DNA from 2 places in the Rhizobium sp. CFBP 13726 genome. Region 1 is predicted to be linked to the other one. Evidence: predicted binding sites of a transcription regulator. Region 1 holds the regulator's gene; the other holds the start of a gene.
The links. The regulator HrcA, encoded in region 1, represses chaperone genes, less so after heat shock. The targets are predictions, from matches to a motif close to GTTAGCACTCNCNNNNNGNGAGTGCTAAC.
Positions count from the first base shown of each region.

Region 2: groES (co-chaperone GroES) is a predicted target of HrcA. The motif match lies at 2,416-2,444, and genes of this name have one in related genera.

Region 1 is NZ_JACYUU010000003.1:262,874-274,600, forward strand. Features, by position in the region: gene ubiE (bifunctional demethylmenaquinone methyltransferase/2-methoxy-6-polyprenyl-1,4-benzoquinol methylase UbiE) at 1-543, opposite strand, end outside; gene mutM (bifunctional DNA-formamidopyrimidine glycosylase/DNA-(apurinic or apyrimidinic site) lyase) at 671-1,549, shown strand; gene rpsT (30S ribosomal protein S20) at 1,830-2,096, shown strand; gene dnaA (chromosomal replication initiator protein DnaA) at 2,944-4,512, shown strand; gene IFT66_RS15320 (LysE family translocator) at 4,638-5,255, shown strand; gene IFT66_RS15325 (class I SAM-dependent methyltransferase) at 5,261-5,854, shown strand; gene hemW (radical SAM family heme chaperone HemW) at 5,855-7,018, opposite strand; gene rdgB (RdgB/HAM1 family non-canonical purine NTP pyrophosphatase) at 7,055-7,699, opposite strand; gene IFT66_RS15340 (VOC family protein) at 7,708-8,112, opposite strand; gene rph (ribonuclease PH) at 8,236-8,955, opposite strand; gene hrcA (heat-inducible transcriptional repressor HrcA) at 9,089-10,168, shown strand; gene grpE (nucleotide exchange factor GrpE) at 10,258-10,896, shown strand; gene IFT66_RS15360 (hypothetical protein) at 10,969-11,205, opposite strand; gene ptsN (PTS IIA-like nitrogen regulatory protein PtsN) at 11,345-11,727, opposite strand, start outside.
Region 2 is NZ_JACYUU010000001.1:55,593-67,319, reverse strand. Features, by position in the region: gene IFT66_RS00325 (TIGR01459 family HAD-type hydrolase) at 1-847, opposite strand, end outside; gene chrA (chromate efflux transporter) at 993-2,342, opposite strand; gene groES (co-chaperone GroES) at 2,501-2,797, shown strand; gene groL (chaperonin GroEL) at 2,857-4,503, shown strand; gene IFT66_RS00305 (methyl-accepting chemotaxis protein) at 4,743-6,677, shown strand; gene IFT66_RS00300 (hypothetical protein) at 6,796-7,116, opposite strand; gene IFT66_RS00295 (DoxX family protein) at 7,384-7,830, shown strand; gene IFT66_RS00290 (class I SAM-dependent DNA methyltransferase) at 7,902-8,519, opposite strand; gene hisG (ATP phosphoribosyltransferase) at 8,519-9,214, opposite strand; gene IFT66_RS00280 (ATP phosphoribosyltransferase regulatory subunit) at 9,214-10,329, opposite strand; gene hisS (histidine--tRNA ligase) at 10,529-11,727, opposite strand, start outside.

The sequences.
Region 1 (11,727 bases):
GACTTCCGAAAATTCCAGAACCAGCAACCGTCCGCCACGCTTCAGCACGCGAAAGGCTTCAGACAGCGCCACGTCGATGCGCGGAACGTTGCGGATCCCGAAGGCGACCGTATAGGCGTCGAAGGAATTGTCCTCGAAGGGCAGGGATTCTGCATTCGCCTCGATGAAATCGAGATTGCCGGACAGCTTTTTCTTCTGCGCCCGCTCGGCGCCCACGGCCAGCATCGAGCCATTGATATCGAGCACCGTCGTATGGGCCTTGAGGCCCGAGGCCTCGACGATGCGGAATGCGACGTCGCCGGTGCCGCCCGCCACATCCAGCGTCCGGTAGCTCGCATCCTTGCGCGGATTGAGCGCGGTAATCATCGCGTCCTTCCACACCCGGTGCATGCCCGCCGACATGACGTCGTTCATCACGTCATAGCGCTTGGCGACCTTGTGGAATACGTCGTTGACGAGGCCCTGCTTTTCCCCATCGGCCACCTGGCGGAAGCCATAGGAGGTTTCCATTCCGCCTTCGGCGCGGGTGCGGGCTTCGGTCATGGGCAGCTCCTCGGTGTCTCTATCCAGGCGGACCATAGCGAAACCGGTTTCCGGACGCTATGTGGTGGATTACCGCCCGGTCTATAGAGCACCGGCGGCATCGTTGAAACAGGAAGTTAGGTAGACCATGCCCGAATTGCCAGAGGTCGAAACCGTTCGTCGCGGCCTTTCTCCGGCCATGGAGGGAGCAAAGCTTGCAAGGCTGCAGCTGAACCGCACCGATCTGCGCTTTCCGTTCCCGGAAAATCTTGTCGCCGCAGTCGAAGGCCGGCAGATCATCGCTCTGGGAAGACGCGCCAAATACCTGCTGATCGACCTCGAAGACGATCTCACCATCATTGCCCATCTCGGCATGTCCGGCTCGTTCAGGGTCGAGGAAGAGGCGCTTGGCACATTTCATCATCCGCGCTCCAAGGACGAGAAGCATGACCACGTCGTCTTTCATCTGGAGCGTGGCAACGAGACATTGAAGGTCATCTATAATGATCCGCGCCGTTTCGGCTTCTTGCATCTGGCAAAGCGCAGCGAGCTCGATCTCTACCCTGCCTTCGCACAACTCGGGCCGGAGCCGACCGGCAACGCGCTCGATGCGGAGTATCTCGGCAAGCGGTTTTCCGGCAAGGCGCAGCCATTGAAGAGCACGCTGCTCGATCAGACCGTGATCGCCGGTCTCGGCAATATCTATGTCTGCGAAGCGCTGTGGCGCGCACACCTGTCGCCGAAGAGGGCAGCGGGCAGCATCGTCACGCCCACGGGCCGGCCGAAGAAGGAGCTGGTGCTGCTGACGGAAGCGATCCGCGCTGTCATTGCCGATGCGATTGCAGCCGGCGGCTCGTCTCTGCGCGACCATATCCAGACGGACGGCTCGCTTGGCTATTTCCAGCATTCCTTCTCTGTCTATGACCAGGAGGATAAGCCCTGCCGCACGCCGGGCTGCGGCGGCACCGTTTCTCGTATCACCCAAGCCGGCCGCTCCACCTTCTACTGCCCGCGCTGCCAGAAGTGATCAGCCGTTGCAGGCGATGTTTGAACACGCATCCCTGTAAGGAGAGTGGGAGGGGTTATGGTCGCGAAAAGGACGCGGGACTTCGCCAAACGGCAAATTCAGCGGCACCCTTCATGCGAATCCGCGTTGACGAGGCGCGCTATACCGGTTATATGCCCGCCCACAGTTGGGAAAGCCTGATCGACGGCTTCCTCTATTGCTCCCGAATTGCTGGATTGATGGTCGCAGGACCTACGCGGCAACGGCGGAGTTTTGGTTCGAATTCGTAGAGAGGCATGATATGGCCAATACAACTTCGGCGAAAAAAGCGACCCGCAAGATCGCTAGCCGTACCGCAGTCAACAAGTCCCGCCGCTCGCGCGTTCGTGGCTTTATCCGCAAGGTTGAAGAAGCGATCGCAACGGGTGACGTATCCGTCGCTGCTGCTGCTCTGAAGGCAGCTCAGCCGGAAATCGCACGCGCTGCAACGAAGGGCGTCCTTCACAGCAACACGGCGTCCCGCAAGGTCTCGCGCCTGGCAGCTCGCGTCAAGGCACTCTCCGCCTAATATCACCTTTAGCGTGCATGCATCAAAAGCCTGGTCGGTCGACCGGGCTTTTTGTGATTCTCGGTCCTTTGTACTTCGTTAACCGGCTCAGTAACGGTTACGTGTCAGGTGCGTGACAGATTTTCCCGATGAAATACAAAGGCTTATGAGAGGTCTGCCCAAGTCTGGCGGCAATTCCGCCAACCCGCCGCCTGCTTTTTGAGTCAAGGTTTTTTTTATTTTTTCTCTGAATCGTACCATCAGAAATAGATGGATTTTGAATCCCATTGATTCAACTGGGATTCTTCTCCGCAACCCTCCGGCCATTCAAATCGCGCCCAGAGAGTCAACGGTCGCGCTCGGATTTTGCGTAAAATTCATCATTGATCTTGCCATTTGATCCTGCCTAAATGGCTTTTAGCGAGAGGCATGGAGATCACTCCTAGAGCCTGCCGACAACCGCTCGACACCGAGCGGCCCGGGGACTTTAAGCAGCTTGCGGCGAGATGTTTTTCTCGTTTCCTTATTTAACCGATGGTTGCAAGCCGGAAATTGGCTTTTCCGGCAACAGCTGAACTTATGCGTGACGGGGCCGACTGGGGAGTCGGAAGAAGGCAGTGGGAAGTCAGCGGCTCTTCATAACGAGGATGGAGCGTGCGCTGAGTTGCGGGTTGGCTCCCGCAGGTCTGGATCAGACGAGGTGATCCGGATCGATCTTTGATGGTCCGGGCGGTTGGCCTGGAACTTTAATCGATGGGGAAGGGCAGTCATCGTTTCCTCGCGGAGACGGGCTGTCGGACGTAGTTAAAAAGAATATGTCCTGGCGGGAAACAGAACCGCCGGGCTCCTATGGAAAAGGCGGCGAATAATGCAAATGAATAACGTATCGGCTCGTGCAACCGGCAACGGGGGCAATGCACGACAGGCGTTTGATTCCGTTTGCGCACAGGCGGCAGGGGAAACACCAGTTATGAAGCATGATGCTCTTTTCGAGCGGTTCAGTGTGCGTCTTAAAGCACAGGTCGGCCAGGATGTTTACGCAAGCTGGTTTGCAAGACTTAAGCTTCACACCGTCTCGAAGAGTGTCGTCAGGCTCACGGTGCCCACGACGTTTCTGAAGTCTTGGATCAACAACCGTTATCTTGATCTGATCACGTCGATCTTCCAGGCGGAAGATGCCGAGATCCTCAAGGTGGAGATCCTGGTCCGCACGGCAACCCGCGCTGCAAAGCCGGTATCGGATGTCCAGGACGGCGTCATTGGCTCGGATGCTCCGGCACCTGTCGCGTCGCAACGCCCGTCTGCACCGCGTGAGATCGGCAAGATCGCCACGTTCCCGACTGCCGCGTCCACCCCGGTTCGCCAGTCCTCGCAGCCCGGCCCGTTGTTCGGTTCGCCACTCGACAGCCGTTATACGTTCGACACGTTCGTTGAAGGCGCCTCGAACCGCGTGGCGCTTGCCGCTGCCAAGACGATTGCGGAAGCCGGTGCCGGTGCCGTGCGTTTCAACCCGCTGTTTATTCATTCCGGTGTCGGTCTCGGCAAGACCCACCTTCTGCAGGCCATCGCCAACGCCGCCGTCGGCAGCCCCCGCATGCCGCGCGTGGTCTATCTCACCGCCGAATACTTCATGTGGCGTTTCGCAACCGCGATCCGCGACAATGATGCCCTGACGCTCAAGGACAGCCTGCGCCATATCGATCTGTTGATCATCGACGACATGCAGTTCCTGCAGGGCAAGATGATCCAGAACGAATTCTGCCATCTGCTCAACATGCTGCTCGACAGCGCCAAGCAGGTCGTGGTTGCTGCCGACCGCGCGCCCTGGGAGCTGGAATCGCTCGATCCGCGGGTTCGCTCGCGTCTGCAGGGCGGCGTGGCCATCGAGGTCGAGACGCCGGATTACGATATGCGCATGGAAATGCTCAAAGGTCGTCTCGCGGCTGCCCAGCAGGATGATCCATCGCTCGATATCCCGCACGAAATTCTCGATCACGTCGCACGCAGCGTCGTCAGCACCGGTCGCGAACTGGAAGGCGCGTTCAACCAGCTGCTGTTCCGTCGCTCGTTTGAGCCGAACCTCTCGATCGAGCGTGTCGACGAGCTTCTCGCCCATCTGGTCGGCGCCGGGGAAGCAAGGCGCGTCCGGATCGAGGATATCCAGCGCGTCGTGGCACGCCATTACAACGTCTCGCGGCAGGAACTGGTCTCCAACCGCCGCACCCGCGTCATCGTCAAGCCGCGCCAGGTCGCTATGTACCTCTCGAAAACCATGACGCCGCGCTCCTTCCCGGAAATCGGCCGTCGGTTTGGTGGCCGCGACCATACGACCGTGCTGCATGCGGTTCGCAAGATCGAGGACCTGATCTCGGGCGACAGCAAGCTCAGCCACGAGGTCGAGCTTCTGAAGCGCCTGATCAACGAAAACAATCTGTGATCATCGACTAACCGACCCAAGCCGGCTCTTATCCATCGGATGAGAGCCGGTTTTTGTTTGTCCGGGCGTTGACGGGATTTGGCTTCTGGCGCACACCAATTTTTCTGGTGTGCGAGGAGCGTGTCGTGTTTCTTTTATCCGTGGCGACCATCTGGGCTGTCGCCTGCATTACCCCCGGGCCAAATACGCTGCTGGTGATCCGCTATTGCCTCACAGCACCGCGCAGGGTTGCCATTACGGCAGCCATGGGAACGATTACCGGAACATGCCTGTGGGGCTTTGCGGGCTGGCTCGGGATCAATGCCCTGTTTCAGGCAGCCCCTTTCGCCTATGTCGCGCTGAAGATCGTCGGCGGTCTTTATCTCGTATGGCTCGGCCTGCGCGTCTTCATGGATGTCCGGAAGGCCCGGACAACACCCGAATTTGCCCCCACAGAACGCGAGATACCCTTGAGGAAGGCTTACCGACTGGGGCTTGCGACCAACCTCGCCAACCCGAAATCGGCTCTCTTCGTTGCCTCGCTGTTTGCCGCTACCATGCCGGCGGGCACGCCGTTTCTCTACGGGCTAGCGGCAATCGCTGTCATGGTCGCGGTTTCGGCCTGTTACTATACGTTTCTGGTCGGCCTGATCACCCATCCGCGGGTAGCGAGCGCCTATCTCAAGGCCAAGCAGAAGATCGACCTCGGCGTTGCCACCGTCTTCGTCGGCTTCGGCACCAAGCTTCTCCTGTCACAGAAGTAAGAGCCATGGCGGAACACGATCAGACCCTCCGCTTCTACGCCGACAATGCCGAAACCTATGCCGGTTATCGGGAGAAGGCGAACGAGATCAGGCTGGAAGCGTTTCTCAACCGTCTCTCGGCCGGTGCCCGGGTTCTCGAACTTGGCTGCGGAAATGGCCGCGACAGCGGTTTCATGATCGAACGCGGGTTTGACGTCACACCGACCGACGGCGTTCTGGAAATGGCGCGGGAAGCGTCACGCCGCCTGGGGCGCGAAGTCGAGGTCCTGCGCTTCGGAGATATTGAAGCAGCGAATGCCTACGATGGCATCTGGGCCAATGCCTGCCTTCTGCATACGCCGAGAAACGATCTTGCCGATGTCCTTGCCCGTATCCACCGGGCGCTGCGCCCCGCCGGCCTTTTCTACGCAAGCTACAAGACCGGCGGCGAAGAGATGACGGATACGATCGGACGCTATTACAACAATCCTTCGCGGCCGTGGCTTGAACAGCTCTACGTGTCCGTCGAATGGTCTTCGCTCGATATCACCGAGAATGAAGGCAGCGGCTACGATGACCGGCCGACCGAATGGCTGCATGTGACGGCGGTGAAGGCCTAGTCAGCAGGCGAGGTCGGCAACCACAGCATCGAGGATCAGCATGCCCGAGGGCGTGCAGCGCAGCCTGGAATTTCCCAGCCGCTCGATAAAGCCGTGCTCGAGAAGCCTCTCCTCCCGCACCGGATCCGGATCGCGGCCGGAAAGCTCCTGCCAGCGCGCCAGATCGACACCTTCGGTCAGGCGCAGTCCCATCAGAAGCAGTTCGTCCGCCTGTTCGTCGAAGCCCAGCAACTCCTGGTCGACCATGCCGTGACCGCTGAGCTCGACCTGTTCGAGCCAGGATTCCGGACGTCGCTCGGTGGCGGTGGCGATCTTGTCGCGTCCCCGCGTCAGGCGACCATGCGCACCAGGGCCGATGCCGGCATAGTCGCCATAGCGCCAGTAGGTCAGGTTGTGCCGGCTTTCAGCACCCGGCTTGGCGTGGTTGGAAACCTCGTAGGCCGGCATGCCATGCGCGGCCGTGATCTCCTGCGTCGCCTCGTAGAGCAGCGCCGACTGCTCATCATCTGGAACGATCAGCTTGCCGGCCTTGTGCAGGCCGTAGAACGGCGTGCCTTCCTCGATCGTCAGCTGATAGAGGGAAAGGTGATCGACGGCATAGGAAATGGCCTGCTTCAGCTCCGCTTCCCAGGCCTCCACCGTCTGCTTGGGACGGGCGTAGATCAGGTCGAACGACATGCGCGGAAAGATCTCGCGTGCCAGCTTGATCGCCTTCAGCGCGTCTGCCACGTCATGCAGGCGGCCGAGGAATTTGAGATCCGTATCGTTGAGCGCCTGCACGCCCATCGAGACCCGGTTGATGCCGGCAGCCCGGTAGCCGCGAAAGCGTTCCGCCTCGACGCTGGAAGGGTTGGCTTCCATCGTGATCTCGATCCCGTCAGGCACATGCCAGTGCTGCGCGATCCCGTTGAGGATCGCCCCGACGGTTGAAGGATCCATCAGCGAAGGCGTGCCGCCGCCCAGAAAGATGCTCGTGACCGTCTTCGGCCCGCTCATCTTCCGCATCGTTTCCATCTCTTTCAGAAACGCGGCGGTGTAGCGGAGCTGATCCACGGGTTGGTGGCGGACATGGCTGTTGAAATCGCAATAGGGGCATTTGGCCGCGCAAAACGGCCAGTGCACGTAAACGCCGAAGCCCGGCTCACCCGTGTCGGGTAGCAGCATGCCGGGAAAAAGGGGAGCGACGGCGTTCAATGGGGATCAGGCCTCCAGGCAGGTTTCAACGAACAGCTTGAACGCGCGCGCCCGGTGCGAAAGCGCATGTTCATCGCCGGGCTTCCAGCCGTGCTTTTCCTCGCTGGTCATTTCACCAAACGTGGTCTCGTGCCCTTCCGGCTGGAAGATCGGGTCGTAACCGAAACCGGCATCACCACGCGGCGGCCAGGCGACAACGCCTTCGACATCGCCGCGGAAGAGTTCGGTGTGGCCATCCGGCCAGGCAAGGCAGAGAACGCTCACAAAACGGCAGCTGCGCTTGTCGGGCTTGGTCGCACCCTTTTCCTGCAGCGCGTCTTCCACCTTCTGCATCGCCATCGCGAAATCACGGCTGCCATCCTCGCGCTCGGCCCAGTTGGCGGTATAGACACCGGGAGCACCGTCCAGCGCATCGATGACGATGCCGCTATCGTCGGAAAGGGCGGGCAGGCCGGACGCCTTGGCAGAGGCAAGCGCCTTGATTGCGGCGTTTTCCTCAAATGTCGTGCCGGTCTCGTCCGGTTCCTCGAACTTCAGTTCGGCTGCGGACTTTGCCGAGAAGCCGAACGGACCGATCAATTCGGCAATCTCGCGGATCTTGCCGGCATTGTGGCTGGCAACGACGATCGTTTTCGTCTCAAGCTTGCGCATGAAGGTTCCTATAGATTCCAGAGCCTCGGCTCTGCGCATTCCAGACTGTTGCCGGCCGGGTCGCGGAAATAGAGGGATCGAGCGCCGGTTGGCCAGCGAAAATCGCTTTCAATCACGATGCCCGCCTTGTTGAGCTTTTCTGCCATTCTGTCAATCGCCGGGCCTTCCATACGAAAGCACACATGCCCCGGGCCTGCCGTGCCGTGCGGCGGAACCGGCAGCGCATCATCAGGCGGCGGCTTCAGCGTCTCGGCGCGATTGAAGATCAACAGGATGCCGGGTCCGCATCGGTAAAACACGTGGCGATCGCCGGCCCGCAACACCCGTTCAAGCCCGAGCAGTTCACCGTAAAAGGCTTCCGCCGCATCGAGATCATCGACATAGAGCGCTGTTTCGAGAATGCTGTCGATCAAAACAGTGGCTCCCTTGTCTGATGCTGCCCCGCCATGAAGGCGGGGGAGGAGGTTCGATCGAGAGGTAGTCTCTCCGGAAAGGAAGACTGCCCCTCGCAACTCTTGGATCAGCCAGCGTTGAAATCAGCCGCCGATCGCCTGCTTCTGCAGAGCTACCAGTTCCCGGGTGCCGTCCTGTGCCAGCGATAGCAGGTTGAGGAATTCCTCCTGGCTGAAGGGAGCACCCTCGGCCGTGCCCTGAATCTCGACGATGCCGCCGCTACCCGTCATGACGAAATTCGCGTCTGTCTCGGCGGCCGAATCTTCGAGATAGTCGAGATCGATGACCGGCTGGCTTGCAAAGATGCCGCACGAGATCGCCGCGACATGGTCTTTCAGAACCTTGTCGAGCTTGATCATCGAGCGGGTGTCCATCCATTTCAGGCAATCGTACAGCGCCAGCCAGCCACCGGTGATGGCCGCCGTGCGGGTGCCGCCATCGGCCTGGATCACGTCGCAGTCGATGGTGATCTGCTTTTCACCAAGCGCGGAAAGGTCGACCACGGCGCGCAGCGAACGGCCGATCAGGCGCTGGATTTCCTGGGTACGGCCACCCTGCTTGCCGGTCGCAGCCTCGCGCTTCATCCGGTCGCCGGTGGCGCGCGGCAGCATTCCGTATTCGGCGGTGACCCAGCCCTTGCCGGAATTGCGCAGCCACGGCGGCGTCTTTTCTTCAAGGCTTGCGGTGCACAGAACATGGGTATCGCCGAACTTGACGAGACAGGAGCCCTCGGCATGCTTGGAGAAATTGCGCTCGAACGAGATCTTGCGCATCTGATTTGTCTGTCTGCCTGAAGGCCGCATCCGTCACTCCCTAAATTATTGTTTCCGCCTTCTAAAGCTCGGAGCCGTCATTTGCAAAGAATTTCCCTTTTGCGGATGCGCAAGTGAGCGACTATATCTGGGAGATGAGATCAGCAGCATGGTAAAGGGGCCAATGGTATTTCCGGGACTGACGGGTCGCGACAACGGCTCCGTGCTTGATGATCGTTCGCGGGAAATCTTTCGCCGCATCGTGGAAAGCTATCTGGAATCCGGCGAGCCGGTCGGTTCGCGCAATCTGTCGCGACTTCTGCCGATGTCGCTGTCACCGGCCTCGGTGCGCAACGTCATGAGCGATCTGGAAGAGCTCGGCCTCATCTACTCGCCGCATATCAGTGCAGGCCGCATGCCGACCCAGACAGGGCTGCGGTTCTTTGTCGATGCCTTCATGCAGGTCGGCAATCTCTCGGAAGAAGACCGCGCCAGCATCGACCGGCAGATCCGTCCGCCGGATCGCGATCAGACGCTCGAAAACCTGATGGCCGATGCAAGCCTGATGCTGTCTGGCGTCTCGCGCGGCGCCGGCATCGTCATCACCGCCAAGAACGATCCCGTCCTCAAACATGTCGAGTTCATCCGCCTGGAGCCCACCAAGGCGCTCGCCGTCCTCGTTGGCGATCATAACCAGGTGGAGAACCGCATCATCGATCTGCCGGCCGGCGTAACCTCGTCGCAGCTTGGCGAGGCCGCAAATTTCCTCAACGCGCATCTCGCCGGCCAGACGCTGCCGGAATTTCGCGGCCAGATGAAAATGCTGAAGGAACAGGTCGCAAGCGAGCTTCACACGCTGTCGCATGATCTGGTGGAGCGAGGTCTGGCTTTCTGGTCTGGTGATCAGGAGGACGGAAAGCCGGGCCAGCTTATCGTCCGCGGCCGGGCAAACCTCTTGGAAGGTCTGGCTGACGTCAGCGATCTCGATCGGCTGCGTCTGCTGTTTGATGATCTCGAAAAGAAGGACAGCCTGATCGAGATCCTCGATCTTGCCGAAAAGGGGCCGGGCGTGCGGATCTTCATCGGTTCGGAAAACAAATTGTTCTCCCTGTCCGGCTCCTCGCTCATCGTTGCGCCCTATCGTGACGGCGAGGAACGCATCGTCGGCGCGGTTGGCGTCATCGGCCCAACCCGGCTGAATTACTCGCGCATCGTGCCCATGGTGGATTACACGGCCCAGCTGCTTGCAAGGCTATCCCGCTAGGATGTTCCCAAGCCCTTGATTTTTTCGCCCCGAACCTCGATATCGGGCGCAACCACCCTTCCAGATTCCAATACGCACCGGAGACCGTCATGACCGACGAAACCAAGAAGAACGGACCTGACGCAGCTGCTGTCGAAAACACGGCGGAAGCCGTGGCATCCGCTCTCGAAGACGCCGCCGATCAGAGCGCAGGGGAAGCCTTCTTCGCGCAGGAGCCCGATCCGATCGATGTGCTCAAGGCTGAAAATTCCGATTTGCGCGACCGTTTCATGCGGCTTGCTGCAGAGATGGACAACCTTCGCCGCCGCACCGAGCGTGAAGTAAAGGATGCCAAGTCCTACGCCGTCTCGGGCTTTGCCCGCGACATGCTGGCCGTCTCGGACAATCTGCGCCGCGCGCTCGACACTGTTCCGGCAGACAAGCGTGCCGGAGCCGATGCGACGCTGACGAGCCTGCTTGAAGGCGTCGAAATGACCGAGCGTGGCATGCTGTCGACACTCGAGCGGCACGGCGTCAAGAAGATCGATGCCGAAGGCGAGAAGTTCGATCCGAACTTCCATCAGGCCATGTTCGAGATCCCGAATGCGGATGTACCCAACAACACTGTCATGCAGGTCGTCCAGGCCGGCTTCATTATTGGCGAACGCGTCTTGCGCCCGGCCATGGTCGGCGTCGCCAAGGGCGGCCCGAAGGTTGAAGCAGCGGCGGCTGAAGACAAGACGGACTGAGCTCCTCAGAGCCTTTCCAAGAAAAATGGGCGCCTCGGGCGCCCATTTGCGTTTGGCGACCGCGGGTAAGGATCAGTGCGTCGTATCCAGCGAAACATGCGCCAGGGAACGGATCAGGGCCAGTTCCGAATTGAGATGGGCTCGGGTCTTCTTGTCCGCATCGCCGATCAGTCCCTCCTGACCATCGGCAATTTTGAAGATTGCATCGAGCTCATCGAGAAGATGGGGATCCTTGATCGCCAGCAGGATGATGACCGCCTTGAGCAGTCTGTCATTCGCAGCGATCCTGGCACGTATGTCGTCATTCATGTCTATCTCCTTCAACGGGAAAGACATGTGGCGTATTTGACAAAAGGCAATTCTAAAGAGGGCTCGAAAACAAGATTAGCCGCTCCATTCGAGTGCGAGCGGTCGGCTTTACTCTATAGAAAAGGAGTATAGATCCGCCTCAGGCGGCGTGGTTTGCCTGTTCTGCATTCAGAAAGGCGTAGATTGCCGACGCGGAATCGGTCTTGCGAAGCTTGGCAACGAGATCCTGATCGCGCAATACGCGGGCAATACGCGAAAGCGCCTTCAGGTGGTCGGCGCCGGCGCCCTCTGGGGCGAGCAGCAGGAACACAAGATCGACCGGCTCGTCATCAAGCGCTTCGAAGTCGATCGGCGATTCCAGGCGGGCGAACACGCCCTTGATGGACGATATGCTGCTGAGCTTGCCATGTGGGATGGCAATGCCGTGGCCAACGCCCGTCGACCCCAGCCGCTCCCGTTGCAGGATGACGTCGAAGATCTCCCGCTCGGGAACACCCGTCAGCTTGGCCGCTTTCACAGCAA
Region 2 (11,727 bases), on a different contig from region 1:
AGGCGAGGCGCGGCATCCAGAATTTCGGGGCTGCGTTCTCGCCTTTCAGCCATTCCTGCATGATTGCCTCGTCGGTCTCGCCATCGACGGAATATTCCGCGATGTGAATGCCGGCACTGATATAAAGCAGGTCGAGGCCTTGCGAAAGCGCGCCGCGAACATCGGTCGGCATGCCGTCGCCGATTGCGAGAACCCTCGCCTTGTCGACATCACCGCGCTCCTGGCGGGCAAGCGAGATCGCCTCGTCGTAGATCGGCTTGTGCGGCTTGCCGGCAACGCGGACCTGGCCGCCGAGTTGTTCGTAATAGGCGGCGACCGCACCGGCGCAGGGAATGATCCGGTGACCGCGTTCGACCACCAGATCCGGGTTCGCGCAGATCATCGGCACGTCGCGCGCAATGAAGGTGGTCAGCATCTGGGTATAGTTTTCGGGCACTTCCTTCTCGTCGTCGAAGAAGCCGGTGCAGACGACGCAATCGGCGTCGGCTTCAGAAACGATCTCGATACCCAGTCCATCGAAGAAATTGAGGTCGCGTTCAGGCCCCAGCAGAAACACCTTCTTCGGACCTTCGGCGACCAGATGGCGGGTGACATCGCCAGACGTGACGATCCGGTCATAGGTTCCATCGGGAACGCCGAGATGCTTCATCTGTTCGATGACGCCAGGTGCTGGACGCGGAGAGTTGGTGATCAGGACGACAGTGGCGCCGGCTTTTCTCGCGGCGGCCAAGGCTGTGCAGGAATGCTGGAAGGCTTCGACGCCGTTATGGACCACGCCCCAGACATCCGAAAGCACGACATCGTAGCTCTCGATCACGTCGTTCAAATTCTGGATGCGCTTTGCCATATCAAAAGTTCCTGCCGGTTTTGCCTGCTCGATTAGGAGGCTGACATCGCAAACCGTTGGCGAGATTACAAGGGAGAAGGCAGTGAAAGCGGGCCGCGCGACGCAGATCGCGGCAAAACTTCATATTTTTGCAATGGTCCGATCCTCACCGGATCAGGACGATCTGGGCGACAAAACCCGCCGCCGCGCTGATGGCGAGCACCGGCACCATGCCGAGCTTCAGGACGAACAGCATGACGGCGGAGGCTGCGAAAAGCACGAGCGCGACAGGATCGAGGCTGGACCAGACCGGGACGGAGAGGCCAAATCCTGCTGGCGCGAAGAGATCGACGTGGCGAACTTCCTTGAACAGAACGTGCAGGCCGAACCAGATTGCGAGGTTGAGGATGACGCCGACGACCGCGGCGGTGATGGCAGACAGCGCGCCCGATAAAAGGGCGTTGCCGCGCAAGCGCTCGATCAAGGGGGCGCCCGCAAAGATGAAGACGAAGCTCGGCACGAAGGTTGCCCAGGCGACAAGCAGGCCGCCGACAATCCCGCCCGTGACGGGGCCGAGACCGGAGGCTTCGCGGAAACCGACGAGAAAGCCGACGAAGGACAGAACCAGCACGAGCGGGCCCGGCGTGGTTTCGGCAAGTGCCAGACCGTCGAGCATCTCGCCCGGCTTCAGCCAGCCGTAATCGGCCACTGCGACCTGCGCCACATAGGCCAGAACCGCATAGGCGCCGCCGAAGGTGACCAGTGCCATCTTGGAGAAGAAGCCGAACAGGCTGGACAGGCTTTCCGGCGCACCGAAGGCCCAGAGCACCAGGACAGGCGACTGCCAGACGAGGATCCAGAATGAAAGCGTCGCGATCGTGCGGGCGATACCAGGTGTTTTCGCGCAGGGAGGACTGTCCTCTTTGGCGACGCTGTCTTGCGGTTGCTGCCCCCCTGCCCGCGTCATCAGATAGCCTGCGAGACCGGCCGCAAACACGACGAGCGGAAACGGCAGACTGAAGAAGAACAGGGCGATGAAGGCGGCGGCCGCGACACCACGCAGAAAAGTGGTTTTTAGCGTGCGGCGCCCGAGGCGGATCACGGCTTCCACCACGATCGCAAGGACGGCGGCTTTCAGGCCGAAGAACAGGCCGGCCAGCCACGTCGCATCCTGATAGAGGACATAAGCTGCCGAAAGCCCCAGAATGATTGCAAGGCCGGGAAGCACGAAAAGCAGGCCCGAAACGATACCGCCGCGCACGCCGAACAGCAGCCAGCCGATATAGGTTGCCAGTTGCTGCGCTTCCGGACCGGGCAGCAGCATGCAGTAGTTGAGGGCGTGCAGAAACCGCTCTTCCGAGAGCCAGCGTCTTTCTTCCACCAAAGTCTTGTGCATCATGCCGATCTGTCCGGCAGGCCCTCCGAAACTGAGGGCTCCGATCCGGGCAAACACGCCTATGAGCTCACGAAAGCTCGGCGCCGGGCCCGGGTTTTTGTCGTTAAGCGTATTCTGCATGGCCGCTCCCTGAGCCCTGAATTTTTCAAGCCCGTTCTTGACTCAGCTCGCAGCCATCCTTATCTCGGGTCTCGTTAGCACTCTCGATAGATGAGTGCTAAACGTCACTCCGCGGGTCCTTGAGACCCGTCCATGTCATTTGATCGAGGGATTAGACAATGACAAGCACCAATTTTCGCCCCCTGCACGACCGCGTTGTAGTCAAGCGCGTCGAGTCTGAAGAAAAGACCAAGGGCGGCATCATCATTCCCGATACCGCCAAGGAAAAGCCAGCTGAAGGCGAAATCATCGCCGTTGGTCCTGGCGCCCGCGACGAAAGCGGCAAGCAGGTTGCACTCGACGTCAAGGTCGGCGACCGCGTTCTGTTCGGCAAGTGGTCGGGCACCGAAGTCAAGCTCGATGGCGTCGACCTTCTGATCATGAAGGAAGCCGACATCATGGGCATCATCGGCTGATTTTAGCCGACTGCTCTTCTTCCAATATTTGCTGACACCCCTTTTCAGGAGTTCCCAACATGGCAGCTAAAGAAATCAAGTTTGGCCGCACCGCGCGCGAAAAGATGCTTCACGGCGTCGATATCCTCGCTGACGCAGTGAAGGTCACGCTCGGCCCAAAGGGTCGTAACGTCATCATCGACAAGTCCTTCGGCGCTCCGCGCATCACCAAGGACGGTGTTTCGGTCGCCAAGGAAATCGAACTTGAAGACAAGTTCGAAAACATGGGCGCCCAGATGGTCCGCGAAGTTGCTTCGAAGACCAACGACATCGCCGGCGACGGCACCACGACTGCTACCGTTCTTGCACAGGCCATCGTTCGCGAAGGCAACAAGGCCGTTGCAGCCGGCATGAACCCGATGGACCTGAAGCGCGGCATCGATCTCGCCGTTGCAGAAGTCGTCAAGGATCTCCAGGCCAACGCCAAGAAGATCTCGACTTCGGAAGAAGTTGCACAGGTCGGCACGATTTCGGCAAACGGCGACGCACAGGTCGGCCGTGACATTGCTGAAGCCATGCAGAAGGTCGGCAACGAAGGTGTTATCACCGTCGAAGAAGCCAAGACCGCTGAAACCGAACTCGAAGTCGTCGAAGGCATGCAGTTCGACCGCGGCTACCTGTCGCCTTACTTCGTGACCAACCCGGAAAAGATGGTCGCCGATCTCGACGACGCTTACATCCTTCTGCACGAAAAGAAGCTTTCGAACCTTCAGGCCATGCTGCCTGTTCTCGAAGCTGTCGTTCAGACCGGCAAGCCGCTCCTCATCATCGCTGAAGACGTCGAAGGCGAAGCTCTTGCAACGCTCGTCGTCAACAAGCTGCGTGGCGGCCTGAAGATTGCTGCCGTCAAGGCTCCTGGCTTCGGCGATCGCCGCAAGGCCATGCTGGAAGACATCGCCATCCTAACGGGCGGCACTGTCATCTCCGAAGACCTCGGCATCAAGCTCGAAACCGTAACGCTCGACATGCTCGGCCGTTCGAAGAAGGTTTCGATCACCAAGGAAAATACGACGATCGTCGACGGCGCCGGTCAGAAGACCGACATCGAAGGCCGCGTTGCACAGATCAAGGCACAGATCGAAGAAACATCTTCGGACTATGACCGCGAAAAGCTGCAGGAACGTCTTGCCAAGCTCGCTGGCGGCGTTGCCGTTATCCGCGTCGGCGGCTCCACGGAAATCGAAGTCAAGGAACGCAAGGACCGCATCGACGACGCGCTCAACGCGACGCGCGCTGCCGTTCAGGAAGGCATCGTCCCAGGCGGCGGTACCGCACTCCTGCGCGCTTCGACCAAGATCACGTCCAAGGGCGCGAACGACGACCAGGAAGCCGGCATCAACATCGTCCGCAAGGCGCTGCAGTCGCTGGTTCGCCAGATCGCAACCAACGCTGGTGACGAAGCTTCGATCGTTGTCGGCAAGATCCTCGACGGCAACAGCGACAACTTCGGCTACAACGCCCAGACGTCGGAATATGGCGACATGATCGCCATGGGTATCGTCGATCCGGTCAAGGTCGTTCGCACGGCTCTGCAGAACGCAGCTTCGGTTGCTTCGCTGCTGATCACCACCGAAGCCATGATTGCCGAACTTCCTAAGAAGGAATCGGCTGGCGGCGGCATGGGCGGCGGCGGAATGGGCGGCATGGGCGGAATGGACATGATGTGATCAGGCCGTAAGGTCTGCACATCTGATCCTTCAGGTTCAGTGTTTCGGAAAGGGCGTCGGGCAACCGGCGCCCTTTCTGCTATTGAGGCATACAGCATGCATAGCATTTCCCCCTCTGAACTTACCGAACGACAAGGACTGATAATTTTTATTCGTATAAAATAGTAATTCGGCAGTGACGCTCTTCTAAGCAACTTCACATTAACTGCGCTTAATCAAACACCAACGCGCAGGTTGCCATGAAGCACGTATCTTTGATCGGTAAATTTCTGACGCTCATGTCGTTCTTCGGCATATTCGTCGTCGCAACTGCCTTCTACAGCAGCAACAGCATTCGAACGCTGGATAGCGAGTATGGCGGGCTTCTCCAGCAGGAAAGTCTGGCAACTTTGGCAATTGCACGCGCCAATCGCTACATGCAGACCGGGCACGCTGCCGTTGGCGACCTGCTTGTGTCGCGCACTGACGCAGAGAACGCGAGCAATCTTGCGGCGTTTGAAAAAGCCAAATCCTCTTTTGGTGGCTGGATGGACAAGGCGATGGCGGCCCTTCCCGCTAATGCCAAGCTGGCGCCGATCAAGGCGGAAGGTTTGAGCGTTCTCAATGACGCTTGCGGCCCTGTGGTTCAGGCCGCAGCTCAGGCCACGGACGAGGCTGCCGTGCTGGCGTCTCAGGAAGCCTTCATGAGGGACTGCAAGCCGAAGTTTGCGGCCGTTACCGAAAAACTCACGGTGGTGACCGACGAAGTGATGACAGCTGCAAATCAGGAAAGCGAAAATCTCAGCGCCAGTGCGAAGACAACCATCTACGCCACTTTCGGGGCTGTTATCGGAGGTCTCGCCCTCGTGCTCGTCGCAGGCTTCTTCCTGATCCGTGCCTGGCTTGCACGACCCATCCAGCACTTGCAGCGCACGATGCTGACCCTTGCAAACGGGGATCTGTCGGCGCTGGTGGCCGGCGCGGACCGCCGCGACGAGGTCGGCAGCATGGCCAAGGCCTTGCAGGTGTTCAAGGACAATGCTCTGCGCAGCAAGGAAATGGAGCATGAAGCCGAGCTGAACCGTACGACCCAGGAAGCGGACCGTGTCCGCAACGCGGAGAGCGAACGCCAACGCAGCGAGGCGATGGCCGAGGCGACCAATGGTCTGGCGGAAGGCCTCAAGCGGCTCTCGGCCGGAGACCTGACCTTCCAATTGGACCGGGCTTTCGCCGCAGACTTCGAAGGCTTGCGAGCGGATTTCAACGACTCGGTCGCCAAGCTGCGCGACACGCTCCACTCCGTCGCCAACGCCACCAACGCGATCGACGGCGGATCCCGCGAACTCAGCCAGAGCGCCGGCGACCTGTCGAAACGTACCGAACAGCAGGCCGCCTCGCTCGAAGAGACAGCTGCAGCGCTCGACCAGATCACGGCCAATGTCAGCACCTCCACCAGCCGCACGGAGGAAGCCCGGTCGATGGCGATCGAAGCCAATCAATCGGCTGCCCAGTCCGGCGCCGTCGTTGCAAAAGCGGTCGATGCGATGCAGCGGATCGAACAGTCGTCCTCGCAGATCTCCAACATCATCGGCGTGATCGACGAAATCGCCTTCCAGACCAACCTTCTCGCCCTCAATGCGGGCGTTGAGGCGGCGCGCGCCGGTGAAGCCGGCAAGGGCTTTGCGGTGGTTGCCCAGGAAGTACGCGAGCTCGCGCAGCGCTCAGCGCAGGCGGCAAAGGAGATCAAGGACCTGATCCGGAACTCGGCGTCCGAAGTCAAGAATGGCGTCGAACTGGTGAGCGCCACAGGCACTGCGCTTCAGGTGATCCAGAATCATGTGGTGGCGATCAATTCGCAGCTCGATGCGATTGCCACGTCCGCAAAGGAACAGTCGGTCGGCCTGTCGGAAGTCAATGTTGCCGTCAACCAGATGGACCAGGTAACCCAGCAGAACGCCGCGATGGTGGAAGAAGCAACGGCGGCAAGCGCTGCGCTTGCCCAGGAAGCCCAGCGCCTGCGCGAGCTCGTCGGCCGGTTCAACACCGAAGGCGACCGCGGGATGTCCGCATCGGTGCGCGTTGCCGATCACGCAACCGCCCGCGCCACCCCCTCGCCGGCACGCACCCTCGCCAAGAAGGTTGCGTCGGCCTTCGGTTCGCTAGCGCCAGCCGCCTCTAACTGGGAAGAGTTCTGATTGACCACATTGACGAACCGAAAGGGCGGTCTTCGGGCCGCCTTTTTTTGTTTCGCGCCCATAAAAAAACCGCCCGGCAGAGCCGGACGGTGAAGGGTCATTTCAAGTGCCGCTCGGCTTAGTACAGCGTGCGGCCGTTGTTGTTCTTGCGGTAGATGTTGCGCGACGCGTTGTTCTGGCGGCGCTCGATCTCGCGGCGCTCGCGCGGGGTGATCACGCCATCGCGGGCTGCGCGGTTCTGGGCGCGATCGATGCGGTTCTGCTGGCGAGCGATGTTGCGAAGCTCCTGCGGCGTCAGTTTGCCGGTGACGGCACCGCGGTAGATCCGGTTTTCCTGCCGGTTTTCGCGGCTTTCGCTGCGGTATGTCTGCGCAAAGCTCGGCACTGCAAATGCAGACGCCATGACGAGTGCGAGCGTGGTGATGGCGATCTTCTTCATATCTTCCTCCTAGTTCGAGGTCGAACTCAATGTGAGAACGACACGATGGTAGGTGCCAAACGGTGAACCCCGGCTGAAGGTTGCGTTCACCTTCGCTTGCATATGCGGTTTTTTGCACATTCTAAAATGGCCGTGATCGTTCACTTTTATGAGACAAACAGTCTCCGATCGTTCATCTTTCGCGTTTGGCAGAAAGGGGTAATGTCCGGTTCAAGAATTCACACGCGGCGGGGAGAAAGATCCAGCGCCGCAACCCGGAGACTTCCCATGTCCAGCACCAACAACATCATCATTCTCGTCGCACGCATTCTTCTGTCGTTCATGTTCATCTTTGCCGGCTTCGGCAAGCTGGCCGATCCTGCAGGCACTGCCGGCATGATCGCAGGCGCCGGCATGCCGGCTGCAACCGCCCTTGCCTATCTCGCCGGCCTGTTCGAATTCGTTGCCGGCCTTGCCGTTCTCGTCGGCTTCCAGACCAAGATCGCCGGCTGGGCCATCGCCCTGTTCTGCATCTTCACCGGCGTGATGTTCCATTCGGGCACCGTTGCCGTTCCCGGCTGGCCGGATGCCGCTCTCGGCTGGATCAACACGCTCAACGGCATCATGCTGATGAAGAACGTGACCCTTGCCGGCGCCTACATCCTGCTCGCTACCTACGGCCCCGGTCTCTACTCGGTCGACGCTCGCCGCGGTAAGGTCGCAATCGCTGCCTAACCTTTGAGCGTTCCCTGCCATGAAGGCCCGCCAGTCAACTGACTGGTGGGCATTTTTTTATTCTGGAATTGCTATGATGTCCGGCGGCGGATGTTCTTTGCCAGCCAGACGGTTGCGCCACCGCATTGCGGATCCTGGGCGACGCTTGCCAGCACCTCGAAGCCGTTTTTTGTAAGGAGCGCTTCGTATTCCTCCGGTGACAGGCTGGCGTGGTAAAGCGGTTCACCGCCGAACTCCCCCATCGCCTCTCCTTCGAAATGGCCGGCGGTAAACATCAGCGCCGCACCGGGGCCAGCGAGTGCTGCAAAGCGCGGGAACATGGCGCGCTGGTCCTGCGGGTTGAGGTGGAAGAAGCTGTGCCAGGCGATGATGCCATCGAACTTGGTCGGCTGGTAGAACTTGCGCATGTCGGCAACGATCCAGGCGCGGCCCGGAAACCGTTCGCGGGCAAGCCCGATCAGCGTTTCCGATGTATCGACGCCGGTGAGGCGAAGATTGCGGCGGATGAGGTCGGCCGCGATCGGTTCCGCTGCACCGCAGCCGAGATCGAGCACGTGACCGCGCGGCGGCATGGTGGCCGCGAACCTGTCGAGCCATGGTCGTTCGAACAGGGTCTTGCCGCGCAGCTTGTCGAAGGCAGCTGCGTGGCGTTCGTAAAGCCCGATGATATTGGCGTCTTCGCCGGCCATCAGAGCGCGTTGCGCACGGCGTCGACGATATGCGCGATGCGCGGATCGCCCTCATGCGCGGATTTGCGCGCTCTCACCAAACAGGCCTGCGACTTGAGGATGACGCCATCCGACAGGATCTTCAGGTGGTTGGCGCGCAGTGTCGAGCCGGTCGAGGTAATATCGACGATGATATCCGCCTGGCCCGCTGCTGGTGCGCCTTCCGTGGCGCCGAGGCTTTCGACAATACGGTAAAGCTGAATGCCGTGCTGCGACGAGAAATGCTGCTGGGTGAGCCGCCAGTATTTCGTGGCGATCTGCAACCGCCGACCGTGACGCGCGCGAAAATCTGCGGCGACATCGCCGAGATCGGCCATGGTATCGACGTCGAGCCAGATCTCCGGAACGGCGACGACCACATCCGCATGGCCGAAACCGAGGCGGGCGACGATCTCGACCTGCCTGTCTGCATCGACCAGGCCTTCGCGCACGAGATCCTCGCCGGTGACGCCGAAATCGACGGCGCCGGCGCCGAGTTCACGGGCGATCTCGGAGGCCGAGAGAAAGGCGATCTCGATATCCTCATGGCCTTCGACGCGGCCGCGATAGGAGCGATCATTGCCGACGGCGACGATGGGAAGGCCGGCGCGCTCGAAGATCGCCGAAGCGTCGTCCTTCATGCGGCCCTTGGAGGGCAAAGCGATGGTAATGGTCATCAGCGCGCCCTCGCCTGTTCGATCCGGTCGAGCCACAGCGAAAAGCCGACGGCCGGAATATCGTCCACGGCGCCGAGCAGCGTCAGCAGCCGATCGAAGCGACCGCCGCCGACGAGAACCGCGTCCGACCCCTTTTGCGTGACCTCGAAGACGAGGCCGGTGTAATAATCGAGCGGACGACCGAAGGCGGCACGGTATGTGATGCGCGACGGGTCCATGCCGAGATCCTGAAGTGCTGCAACGCGGGCTTCGAATTCGCCAAGCGCATGGCCGAACGACAGGCCTGCGGCATCGGCAAAACCGGCAAGGGCAGCGGCCGCTTCGGAAAGCGGCAGTTCCAGCGACAGGAACTCGCTCAGCAGAAGAAGTGCCGCGCCATCCAGCCGGGTTTCGGCGAGCGCCAGCTTTTCCGTCAACCGTGCGGCAATCTCGCGCGGCGAGCGGCTGGCATTGGTGGAATAGCCGGTGTCCTGCATGGTCCGGTCAATATGGTCGATCAGCGCCGCCTCGTCCTTGCGCAAGAGATCGGCAAGTTCCGGCGACAGGCCTGCGACCGGCTGCGGGGTGGCGAGAGTCAGCAGCAGTTGCTTCAGAAGCGCCGTGTTGCCAAATGCCTGGATCAGCCGCTTCTGCCAGCCGAGCGGCAGGCCGAGCGAGCGCACGACCGCTTCGAACACGGTCTGGTCTCCGAGCGTGATCGTGAGCGCGCGACCGGGAAGCAGGCTCGCGATGATTTCGACCGCATCGGTGACGGCCCGGGCATCGGCGCTTGCGACGTTCTTTTCGCCGAGATCCTCGATGCCGGCCTGATAGAACTCGTTGTCGCCGTCACGCCGCTGGCGAAACACTTCGCCGAGATAGCAATAGCGCCGCGGCGTGCCGGTGGCGGTCTCGATATGGCGCAGGCAGACGGGAATGGTGAATTCCGGCCGCAGACACAGGCTTTCGCCTCGCTCGCTTTCGGTGAGGAAGATGCGGCGGCGAAGATCCTCGCCGGCCATGTCGAGAAAGGGTGCTGCCGGCTGGATCACCGGCGTATCGATGCGGGCCGCACCGCGACCGGCAAATTCATCGAGCAGGCGGCCGGAGAATTCGGGCATGTTGATCAGCGGCATGGGACGGCTCCTGCGGTAGGGGAGAAAGTCCCCCTCTGGGCTGCCGCCCATCTCCCCCACGGGGGGGGAGAAGACCCGCGGCAATCGCCGATCTCACCAGCGAGGCGCAGCAGGAGATCCGACGCCGGCGTCACGCACCAACGCGCTCCCTCCCCCTTGTGGGGAGGGTTGGGGAGGGGAAAAGCCACCGGCACAGACATCATACGCCCTTCGCCCGCCTGCGATCTTCGGCCTGGGCTGCCAGGATTTCCTGCACCTTGGCGACGAGATCGGCTTCTGCGACCGTATCCTGCGCGACGCGGGCTTCGCGCCATTCGGCATTGTCAGTGATCTCGCCGGAGAGGCGCTTGCCCTCGAACAGGTCCTTCAGCTGCACGACACCCTCGGCGCGCTCGTCGCCGCCCTGGATGATGGCGATCGGGCAGCCTCTGCGGTCGGCATATTTCAGCTGGTTGCCGAATTTCTTCCAGTTGCCCTGGTACATTTCAGCGCGAATGCCGGCTTGGCGGAGATCCTGCGTGAATTTCTGGTAGCGTCCCATGCTCTCGACATCACCATCCATGACGGTGACGAGGACGGGTGCGACCACCTCATCCTGGCCGAGCTTGCCAAGGTTCTTCAGCGCCGTCAGCAGCCGCGAGACGCCGATGGAGAAACCGGTGGCCGGCACCGGCTGGCCCATGAAGCGCGACACGAGACCATCGTAACGACCACCGCCGCCGACCGAACCGAAGACGACTTTTTCGCCCTTTTCGTTGGTGACGTCGAAGGTGAGTTCGGCTTCGAAGACCGGGCCGGTGTAGTATTCGAGGCCGCGGACGACGGATGGGTCGATTTTGATGCGATCAACTACATAGCCCGAGGCGGCAAAGATGCCATTCATCATTCGCAACTCTTCGAGGCCTTGCTGGAACAGATTGCTTTCCGTGAAAAGACCTTGAAGCTTCTCGAGCGTCAGGCCATTGCCGACCCTGGGATGATAAGTCGCATCATCGAACTTAACCGTCAAAGTGACGTCATCCTCACGGAAAGTTCGATCCTCCTCTTGTGCAAGGCCTTGGGATGACATGACGTATCCGAGGATGCCATTCTGCTGCTCCTCGTTGAGACCCGCGCCCTTGGTGAAGTCGCCACTCTCATCCTTGCGGCCGGCGCCTAGAAGTAGCCGCACGCCTTCAACACCAAACTTGTCGAGCTTGTCGATTGCGCGCAGCACGTTCAGCCGCTGGCCGGCCTTGTCGTCGCCACCGAGGCCGATCGCCTCCATGACGCCATCCAGAACCTTGCGGTTGTTTACCCGGATCACGTAATCGCCGCGCTTGATGCCCAGCGCTTCCATCGTATCGGCCATCATCATGCACATTTCGGCATCGGCCTGGACGCCGGGTGCGCCGACCG